One region of the Agathobaculum ammoniilyticum genome, then DNA from elsewhere that is predicted to be linked to it. Evidence: predicted binding sites of a transcription regulator. Region 1 holds the regulator's gene; each other region holds the start of a gene.
The links. Region 1 encodes NrdR, which represses ribonucleotide reductase genes. Its sites were predicted from a motif close to CACNANATNTNGTG; they were not measured.
Positions count from the first base shown of each region.

Region 1 (3,280 bases):
GAGAGGGACGCTTGGCTGACAGGTAATAACGTTCGATTGCCGCCGCAAATATCTTCTTCTGCTCTTCCCGCTTCGGCTTCAGGGCTTTTCGCTTCAGCTGTATGGTTCCATGTGCCAGAAAAATATAGTACAGCCGCAGCACACGCCTTGATGTGGTATGGTGCTCCTGTGCGATCCGGACTGCCATGCGGCGGCGCAGGATCTTATCTGTAATACAGGCACGTTCTTCTGTCAATGGCCGGATCATATCCAGCCGTTTCTGCTCTGCTTTGGTTCTCGGGCCGTCGGGTTCAGCAGGTACAGCAACCCGCTTCCCCCATCCTGCGCGCGTCAGGAAAACCGGTGCGCCGGGCGTTTCATATGGGATCAGCCAGCCGCCCTGTTCCTGTTCGATCAGCAGCCGATAGATGCTTCCGTTGATCTCCAGATACATTGCTATTCCGCCTCCCCTGTCAGGACAAGCCGCCAGTCCTCTACGCCTCTGGCTTTCCAGTAGCGGTGTGAAAGCTCCAGTTTCTCGATTTCCGCATGTTTTCCCAGCAGATCCGCTGTCACGATCTCCCGGACCGCTTCTCCTCCATCCTGATCTGTGATCACAAAGTCCGTTGTCCATTGGGTCTGCAGATAGGCGCCTCTTATCCCGACACGGTCGATCCTCGCGATCCATGCTGCATCCAATGGATGATTTACTTCATAGCTGCGTATCCTCGTGTCCTCCTCCAGCAGCTTTGCATAACGTCTCGCCTGCGGAGTATGTACACAGAGTGTCGTTTGGTTCTTCGCGCTGAAGAACACAATATCCCGTGTCTTTCTGCCGTATTTTTTCATTTTTACGCATCTCGCTTTCGGATAATCATTTTTAGCCGTCCAATTATGCTCAATTTTTGCAGTTTCCCTGCAAATTCTCGGCATAATGCAGCCCTATTACCCTTTGATTTTGCGCGCTCTGTTTTCCTCCTCATACAGTAACTTTTTGCGTATTTTCTTATCAATACACACATTTTCATCACCGTATTGTTCCGAAAACCGTTTTCCTCCTTTTCTGCATCAATTGCAAAATCTCCGTTTAATAGGAATTATCCTGAAACGCCCTGTTATCCTCCCGCCGAAAGCCGCCCGAACATCCCACGAAATTCGGACAGATTTCATCCGAGGACATTTTTCCGAATCATTTTATTTCCGTTCCATTCCGAACATCAAAAACCGATCTCCCGCCAATTTCCGCTCATTTCTGAACAAAAAAGACCCAAAGCACGTTTCCGTACCTTGGGTCCTGATTGGTTACTTTGGTGAGACGTTGGGGGTGTTTTGGCGGGGAGGGGCTCATTTTTATTTATCTTTAATCAAAGTATTAAGCTCTTCCATGAACGTATTGATATCTTTGAACTGGCGGTAGACCGAGGCAAAGCGCACATAGGCCACCTCGTCCACCTTGCGGAGCTGCTCCATGACCAATTCTCCGATGACCTTGCTGGATACCTCACTCTCGAGCGAGCCGAACACCTTCTGCTCCACATTATCCACGATCTGCTCGAGCTGCATGAGCGAAACCGGCCGCTTTTCGCAGGCCTTCATCAGCCCGTTCAACAGCTTCTGGCGGTCGTAGGCCTGTCGGGTACCGTCCCGCTTGACCAGCATGAGCGGCATGCGCTCGACCGTTTCGTAGGTGGTAAAACGCTTGAGGCATTTGAGACATTCGCGCCGACGGCGGATACTCGTCCCCTCGTCGGTCGGCCGCGAATCGACTACCTTGCTGTCCTCATAGCCGCAAAACGGACATTTCATCGGGCTTCACCCTCGCAATCCTATAAAATGTGAATCATTTGTGGTTATTATACCACCCCTTGTATAAAAAAGTCAACCATAGCGGGCGCATTTACCCCGTCAAACCGTCAAAAAGCGGGAAAGCACGCTCACGGCGCGCGCCAGGTCGTCCGGTCCCGTGAAATTCGAGCGGTATACCTCGATCAACGCATGCCCGCTGTAGCCGGCTGCGCGCAGGCGTGAGAAAAAGTCCGCGTAATCCATCGTTCCCGCCCCGGGCAGCAGGCAGCTCTGCTCGGCTGAGAAATCGTTGATATGGATGTTTACCAGCCGTTCCCCCACTGCATCGATGAATTCCCTCGGGTGACGGCCGGCGCGGTGCGCCTGCTTGATGTCGAGCGTGTACCGCAGCGCGGGAACGTCGCGGTACAGGGCGCTCAGGAATGCGGGGTCGCGCGAACGGCACCACGCCACATTCTCCTGCGCGAGCGTCACGCCGCAGGAGGCTGCGAGCCCGCACAGCCGGCGGTATACCTCGCACTTGCGCGCCCAGCGTGCCGGATCGTCCGCATGCCCCATATCGCGCTCCCCGTGGAAGGTGAAAAAGCGCGCGCCCAGCGCCGCCGCGCATTCCAGATAGCGCTGGTACTGCATCAGCCCGTCCTCTGTGCGGCGCTGGTAATCGGAGAACAGGAGCAGCCCCTCCATCAGCGAGGTGTAGGGGTGGACAGACACGATATCCAGCCCCAGTTGACGCGCCTGCGCGCCCAACTGCTCATAAAAGCGCGGCGAGAACTCGCTCTCCGTATTAAAGAAAACCTCAACCGCATGCACGCCCAGTCCGGCCAGGATGGGCAGTATCTCCTCGACCGGCTGCGGATAGAAGCACGCAGTCGAAATGCCCAGACGCATGGGGGTCCCTCCTTTTCCAAAAAAACCGGACGGGGATACACGCCGCACCCCCGTCCGTTGTTTCGCGCAGTACGCGCTTCTTTCCCTTTATTCAGATACGTTTCTTGCGGAAATGCTTGCGGTAGAACGACCAGAAGCTTGCCGACAGCATGATCGACGACCAGGCGCCCGCAACGATGCCCACGATCAGCGGCAGCGTAAACTGCTTGAGAGACGGCACGCCCAGAACAAAGATCATGCCGACTGTGAACAGCGTGGTAAGGGTCGTGTTGATGGTACGTCCCATGGTCTGCCAGACGCTGCGCTCCGCGACCTCCTCAAACGGCTCCTTGCGCGCCACACGCAGGTTCTCACGGATGCGGTCGAATACGATGATGGACGCGTTGATCGAATAGCCGAGTATGGTCAGCGCCGCAGCGATAAAGCCGGTGTCCAGCGGGATCTGGAACCATACATAGACCGACAGCATGATCAACAGGTCGTGGATCAGGCAGGTGACCGCCGCCAGGCCGCTGGTGAGTTCAAATCGGATGGTGATATAGATCAGCATCAGCACGATCGCCACTACCGCGCACAGGAACGCCGCGCGCTGTAGGTCGCTGCC
Region 1 covers NZ_JAOQJE010000007.1:132,352-135,631, reverse strand. Annotated here, with positions in the region: gene OCV66_RS09560 (transposase family protein) at 1-613, opposite strand, end outside; gene nrdR (transcriptional regulator NrdR) at 1,330-1,785, opposite strand; gene OCV66_RS09550 (sugar phosphate isomerase/epimerase family protein) at 1,885-2,676, opposite strand; gene secF (protein translocase subunit SecF) at 2,768-3,280, opposite strand, start outside.

Region 2 (3,280 bases), on a different contig from region 1:
TCGATCTTTCCGTACTTCTGGCGGTCGATCTTGACGAAGCGGCCGGACAGCCCCTCTGCCGGCGTCGCAATCAGGGAGAAGTTCAGGCCGTATTTTTCGCCCGCCTTATCCACCCGCTCGCGCATGTGGCTGACGATCTCCAGACCCAGGTTCTGCGCTTCGTCGCTTTCCCCGTGATGCTTGCCGATCAGTGCCTTGAGCGTTTCCGCCAAGCCGATGAAGCCAAGCGTCAGGGTACCGTGCTTGAGCACCTCGCCCACCGTATCATCCGGTCCGAGCTTATCTGAGTCGATCCATACGCCCTCGCCCATGAGGAACGGATAATTGCGCACCTTTTTCGCCGCCTGTATCCGGAAGCGGGCCAGCAGCTGATCGAATACCAGATCGATCTTCCGGTCGAGATCCTCAAAGAACCAGTCGATATCGCCGTGGCTGCGGATCGCGATACGCGGCAGGTTGATCGACGTGAACGACAGGTTGCCGCGGCCGGTGACAATCTCGCGCGTGGGGTCATACCGGTTGGCGATCACGCGGGTACGGCAGCCCATGTAAGCGCATTCGGTTTCCGGATGGCCGGGCTTGTAATATTTGCGGTTGAACGGTGCGTCCAGGAACGAGAAGTTCGGGAACATTCGCTTGGCCGACACGCGGCAGGCCAACTTGAACAGGTCGTAGTTTGGGTCGGTTTCGTTGTAATTGATCCCTTCCTTGACCTTGAAGATATGGATCGGGAAGATCGGCGTTTCGCCGTTGCCCAGTCCCGCCTCGGTCGCCAGCAGAAGCTGCTCTGTCGCCAGACGCCCCTCGGGCGAGGTATCCGTGCCGTAATTGAGCGAGGAAAACGGGATCTGCGCGCCCGCGCGGGAATGCATGGTATTGAGGTTATGTACCAACGCCTCCATGGCCTGATAGGTGGCCTTACGGGTTTCCTTATCTGCGTATTTGCGGGCGAAGCGCACGCATTTGGCCGCCGCCTCCGTGCCAAGGTTCTCCCCCAGCGCGGCGGTCAGGGCCTCGTCATAGCCGTTCCTCCCCGCCAGACAGGCCCATTTGCCGGTCTGGCGTTCGAGCCGTTCGGTCAGCGCCGCGGCATCCACCTCATTGTTCTCATCTGCGCCATATACTTCCAGCGCTTTCGCCAGATTGTCGCGGAACAGCTTGCGGAAGGTCTTCTTCACCCCCGGCGCCATCGAGTAGTCGAAGTTGGGAACGGACTGTCCGCCATGCTGGTCATTCTGGTTGGACTGAATGGCGATACAGGCCAGCGCGGAATATGAACGGATATCGTTCGGCTCGCGCAAGAATCCATGCCCCGTCGAAAAACCGCCGGAGAACAACTGCAATAGGTCGATCTGGCAACAGGTTGTTGTCAGCGTCAGAAAATCCAGGTCGTGAATATGGATATCGCCTTCGCGGTGCGCCTTGGCATGCGCAGGGTCGAGAATAAACATCTCATAGAACTGTTTGGCGCCCTCTGAACCATACTTGAGCATAGTACCCATCGCGGTATCGCCGTCGATGTTGGCGTTTTCGCGCTTGACATCGTTTTCGAGCGAGGATTGGAAAGTCAGATCCTCGTACACTTTCATCAGTTTGGTGTTCATCTCGCGCACGCGTGTGCGCTCATTCCGGTAGAGGATATACTTTTTTGCCGTGCGGGCATGTCCGTTTTTAATCAGCACCTTCTCTACCGTATCTTGTATCTGCTCAACGGTAGGGATCTCGTCTCCAGCAGCGGCTTCCAGCGCTTTTTCCACCTGTCCGGCCAGATCGCGCGCCATTTCGTAGTCCTGGCCGCCCGACGCCTGCGCCGCGCCGAAGATCGCGCTTGCAATCTTATCAATTTCAAAGGGCGCACGGCGGCCGTCCCTTTTGATGATCTGCTGGATCATATTCGCTGTCCCTTTCCTTTTCGCCGCCGTTTGCGGCGCTCACTAAATTTCGTAGTGTTTTTCATTTTTCTGCACCATATATTGTGCCTGTATTTGATATTTTACCCCTATCCCTATACAATGTCAAGCCCATTTCGGCTTTTTGGCAGAATCACAAGAAATCCGCATTTTTTCTTGTTGCATTTTCTAATCTTTTCTTTTTCCCCCTGTGGACCATGTGAATAATCCCCTGTGGACAGCCTGCCTCCTGTGGATAAAGCTGTGTCCGCAGTGTGGAAAGCTACCGGAAGACGCAAAAACGCCCGCACCATATATCACACAATATATAGTGCAGGCGCTCTGTTCGGTTTAATCCGCCAAACCGATCGCGTTGGATACCGGAAGCGACAGGACAATGCCGTGGCTTTTGGTTTTCATGCCGACCGCTTTCATAATAGCGGTCATGATCTCCTGCTTCTCCTCGCTCTTGACCACGAGGAAAACAATCTCCTTTTCCGCCTGTATCTCGATGCCGAAAAACTGCTTAACCTCATCCTCCGCGATACCGCGGGCGGAGATCACCGTACCGCCGCGGGCGCCCGCTTTCCGCGCGACATCCATGACCAGATTGGTATACCCCTGCTCCATGACGACCGCGACCACGTCAAAGCCGTCCTTCTTTTCCGCTCTGTCCATATCCAACACCTCCGTTTGTTCTGCCTGTGTCAGCAGCTTGTGCCAACGCACACCGATTCCTGTGACCGGCACCGAAAAGGCGATGCCGCGGCCTGGGTAACGCATTTTCAGCTCATAGCCGAGCCGTTCCAGCAGATGCTGCGCCAGTTGATGCCCAGCAAGACACATCACGATCGCTTTCGATGTTTCGCCCAGGCCGAGCAGGTCAAGCATTTCCGTGCGCGCAGTCCCCCGCGCCATGCACTCAAAGCTGACCAGCGCGCGATTTTCCCGATAAACACGCAACACGCTCTCAGCCTGCGCCGTATCGACCACCGCTACAACAAGCTCGACTGCGCTGTGTACCGTCATCTGAGGCTGATACTCACTCATGCGGCGTGTCCTCCTGTAATACGATGATTTCATCCTCATCCTCTGCGGCGGGCAGTTCCTCCTCCGCTTCGGTAAGGCGTTGCTTCTTCCTATATAGAATACCAAGAATTTGTATCGTAAGCAAGGGGGTCATTGCAACCATCGCCACAATTCCAAACGCATCGGTCAATACATTGCCACCCATCGCCTCACAGGCGCCCATTGCAAACGGCAGCAGAAAGGTCGTCGTCATCGGTCCGGAGGCCACGCCGCCGGAGTCGAACGCGATACCGGTGAATATTTTGGGTACCAGAAAGGTCAGCCCCAGTGCGACCGTATAACCCGGCACCAAAATCCAGTAA
Region 2 covers NZ_JAOQJE010000011.1:1,527-4,806, reverse strand. Annotated here, with positions in the region: gene OCV66_RS11500 (anaerobic ribonucleoside triphosphate reductase) at 1-1,892, opposite strand, end outside; gene OCV66_RS11495 (P-II family nitrogen regulator) at 2,241-2,939, opposite strand; gene OCV66_RS11490 (DUF1538 domain-containing protein) at 2,932-3,280, opposite strand, start outside.
Region 2: OCV66_RS11500 (anaerobic ribonucleoside triphosphate reductase) is a predicted target of NrdR. The motif match lies at 1,965-1,978, and genes of this name have one in related genera.

Region 3 (3,280 bases), on a different contig from region 1:
TATCGCTGGGGGAAACGGTTGTGGATTGGGGCAGCGGGCTGGTGCTTCGTGACGCGAACTCCACGCCGCTGACCGCAAAGGAATACGCGCTGTTGCGCAAGCTCGCGGATAATCGGGGCAATATTGTTACCATAGACGCGCTGTGCCGCGCCGTGTGGGACGAGGAAAATTTTGGATACGAAAATACGCTTATGGTGCATATCCGCCGGCTGCGGGAAAAAATTGAAGATAATCCCTCCAAGCCGCGCTGGCTGCTGACGGTGCGCGGCCTTGGGTACAAGCTCACACGGGAGGATAGGCAATGAAGGGTCTTGGCAGGATACTCGGACGGTATGTAGGCGCGGCAATCGGCGTGGGGCTGTTTTTGTTGATCTTGAATCTAGGTGTGATGCTGGGCTTCATTTTGCATTGTTCGGATGAGAAACCCAGACCGGAGGACCGCGTCGAGGTCATCGCTGACGGGATTGAGCGTCAGACGGACGGATGCTTTGCTGTTTCCGCAGAAGCGCGTCGGGCAATGGAGGAGCGTTATGCTTGGGCAATGCAACTTGACGACAGTGGCGCTGTTGTTTGGAGCGACCGCATGCCGGAAAACCTGCCCCGGCAGTATACGGCGGGAGAGATTGCCTCCTTTTCCCGCTGGTACCTGAAGGATTATCCGGTTTATGTTTGGTCGGATGAGGATGGATTGCTGGTACTTGCCAGTGAGCCGGGCAGCGAGTGGAAATACCTGATGCGGGCCTCCGCCTATACGATCGAGCAATTGTCGGTATGGGCGCCCAGCGTACTGGCGCTGAACCTGCTGGTCGCGCTAGCGCTTGCGTTGCTGCTTGGTTGGCGCATGTACCGCGCCGCCGCGCCGCTTGCGGAGGGCATCGGCGCGCTGGCAAAGGGGGAGGGAACGCAGCTTGCTGAACGAGGTGTGCTGGGACAGCTTTCCGCCGACTTGAATCGGGTCTCCCGCCAGCTTTCCACGCAGCGGACGATGCTGCAGAAGCGCGACCGGACACGTACCGAGTGGATCGCAGGCGTTTCGCACGATATCCGCACCCCGTTGTCCCTGGTACAGGGGAATGCGGCGCAGTTGGAAAGCAGCGGAGTGCTGCCGGAGGAGGCGCGGCGCAAAGCGCGCATCATCCGTGAACAGAGCCAGCGGATTGGTCGCCTGGTGAGCGATCTGAACCTGGCCTCCAAACTGGAATACGAGCTGCAACCACTGCACCAGGGAAGTTTTCGGCCAGCGGCGATGCTACGCGCAGCGGCGGCCGAACTGCTCAATATGCTGTCAGACGATCGGGTATCGCTGGAGGTGGATATCCCATCCGAGGCCGGCGCCTTGACGGTGACAGGAGACGAAACGCTGCTCCGGCGTGCGGTGGATAATTTATTGCGCAACAGCGTCTTTCACAACACTGGAAGCGTTCATATCAAGCTGTCCCTTTCCGTTTCTGCGCAGTCCTGGTCGGTCTCGGTTGCCGATAACGGTGCCGGTCTTCCGCAGGCGGCACTGGCGCAGATGCGGCGCCCCGCTGGGGAGCAGCTGCCGCAGCACGGCCTTGGGATTGTGCTGGTGCGCCAGATCACCCGCGCACACGGAGGCAAGGCGCGGTTTGTCAATACCCAGCCGGGGCTGTTGGCGACGCTCAGCTTTCCGCGGAAAGGGTGACCTGAACCATGACAAAAACCGTCAAATTCAGCCGGCTGTTTTTGTGGAATATTTTTGGCTGTGTACCTCTTTTCCTACTATATATGGTATGCTATAATTATTTTTGCTACTAAATAATATGAGTGAGGAAAAATGATGGTACGCGTTATCAAAAAGGATCACACCAAAGAAGCATTCAATATACAAAAGGTTGTTATTGCCGTTAATAAATCGGCAAACCGTGTGCTGTATACCTTCACGGAGGATGAGCTCAAAGCGATCTGCGGCCATGTGGAAGGATACATCCGAGATCACGGCATGACAGAGGTGCAGATTTGGCAGATGCACAATATTGTGGAGGCTGCGCTGGAGGCCGTGCGGCCGGAAGTCGCCAAAAGCTATCGCGATTACCGCAACTACAAGCAGGACTTTGTCGGCATGCTGGATAGTGTGTATCAGAAGAGCCAGTCCATCATGTATATCGGGGACAAGGAGAACTCCAATACGGATTCCGCGCTGGTCTCCACCAAGCGCAGCCTGATTTTCAACCAGCTCAATAAGGAGCTGTACCAGAAGTTTTTCATGAATACGGAGGAGCTGCAGGCCTGCCGAGACGGTTATATTTATATTCACGATATGTCCGCGCGCCGCGATACGATGAACTGCTGCCTGTTTGACGTAGAACATGTACTCAAAGGCGGCTTTGAAATGGGAAACCTGTGGTATAACGAACCGAAAACGCTCAACGTGGCGTTCGATGTGATCGGGGACATCGTGCTGTCCGCTGCCAGTCAGCAATATGGCGGCTTTACCGTACCCTCGGTCGATCTTTTGCTGGAACCGTACGCGGAACGCAGCTACAACCTGCTGACTGAAAAATACAGCCGCTTGGGGCTGGCTGCGGATGCAGTCGAAAAAGAGGTCATGGCGGATATACTGAATGATTTCGAACAGGGGTTCCAGGGCTGGGAGTACAAATTCAACACGGTGGCCTCCAGTCGCGGCGACTATCCGTTCATCACGATGACCATGGGTACCGGTACGGGCCGGTTTGCTAAGCTCGCTTCGATCACAATGCTGCATGTCCGCCGGAAAGGGCAGGGAAAAAAGGGGCAGAAAAAGCCGGTGCTGTTCCCTAAAATCGTTTTTCTTTACGATGAGGAGCTGCACGGCCCCGACAAACCGCTGGAGGATGTGTTTGAGGCGGGGATATTATGCTCCTCCAAGGCCATGTATCCGGACTGGCTCTCGCTTTCGGGGGAAGGGTATGTTCCCAGCATGTATCAAAAATACGGCGCAATCGTCAGCCCGATGGGGTGCCGCGCTTTCCTTTCCCCGTGGTATGAGCGCGGCGGCATGAAGCCGGCGGATGAAGAGGATAAGCCGGTATTCATCGGCCGTTGGAATATCGGCGCGGTATCACTGCATTTGCCGATGATTTACGCCAGAGCGCAGCAGGAGAATCGCCCATTCCATGAGGTGCTGGACTACTATCTCGAACTGATCCGTAAGCTGCATATCCGCACATATGCGTACCTGGGGGAGATGCGCGCCTCCACCAACCCGCTGGCCTACTGCGAGGGCGGCTTTTATGGCGGCCATCTCAAGCCGTCGGACAAGATCAAGCCCATCATG
Region 3 covers NZ_JAOQJE010000001.1:292,887-296,166, reverse strand. Annotated here, with positions in the region: gene OCV66_RS01415 (response regulator transcription factor) at 1-305, shown strand, start outside; gene OCV66_RS01410 (sensor histidine kinase) at 302-1,666, shown strand; gene nrdD (anaerobic ribonucleoside-triphosphate reductase) at 1,799-3,280, shown strand, end outside.
Region 3: nrdD (anaerobic ribonucleoside-triphosphate reductase) is a predicted target of NrdR. The motif match lies at 1,742-1,755, and genes of this name have one in related genera.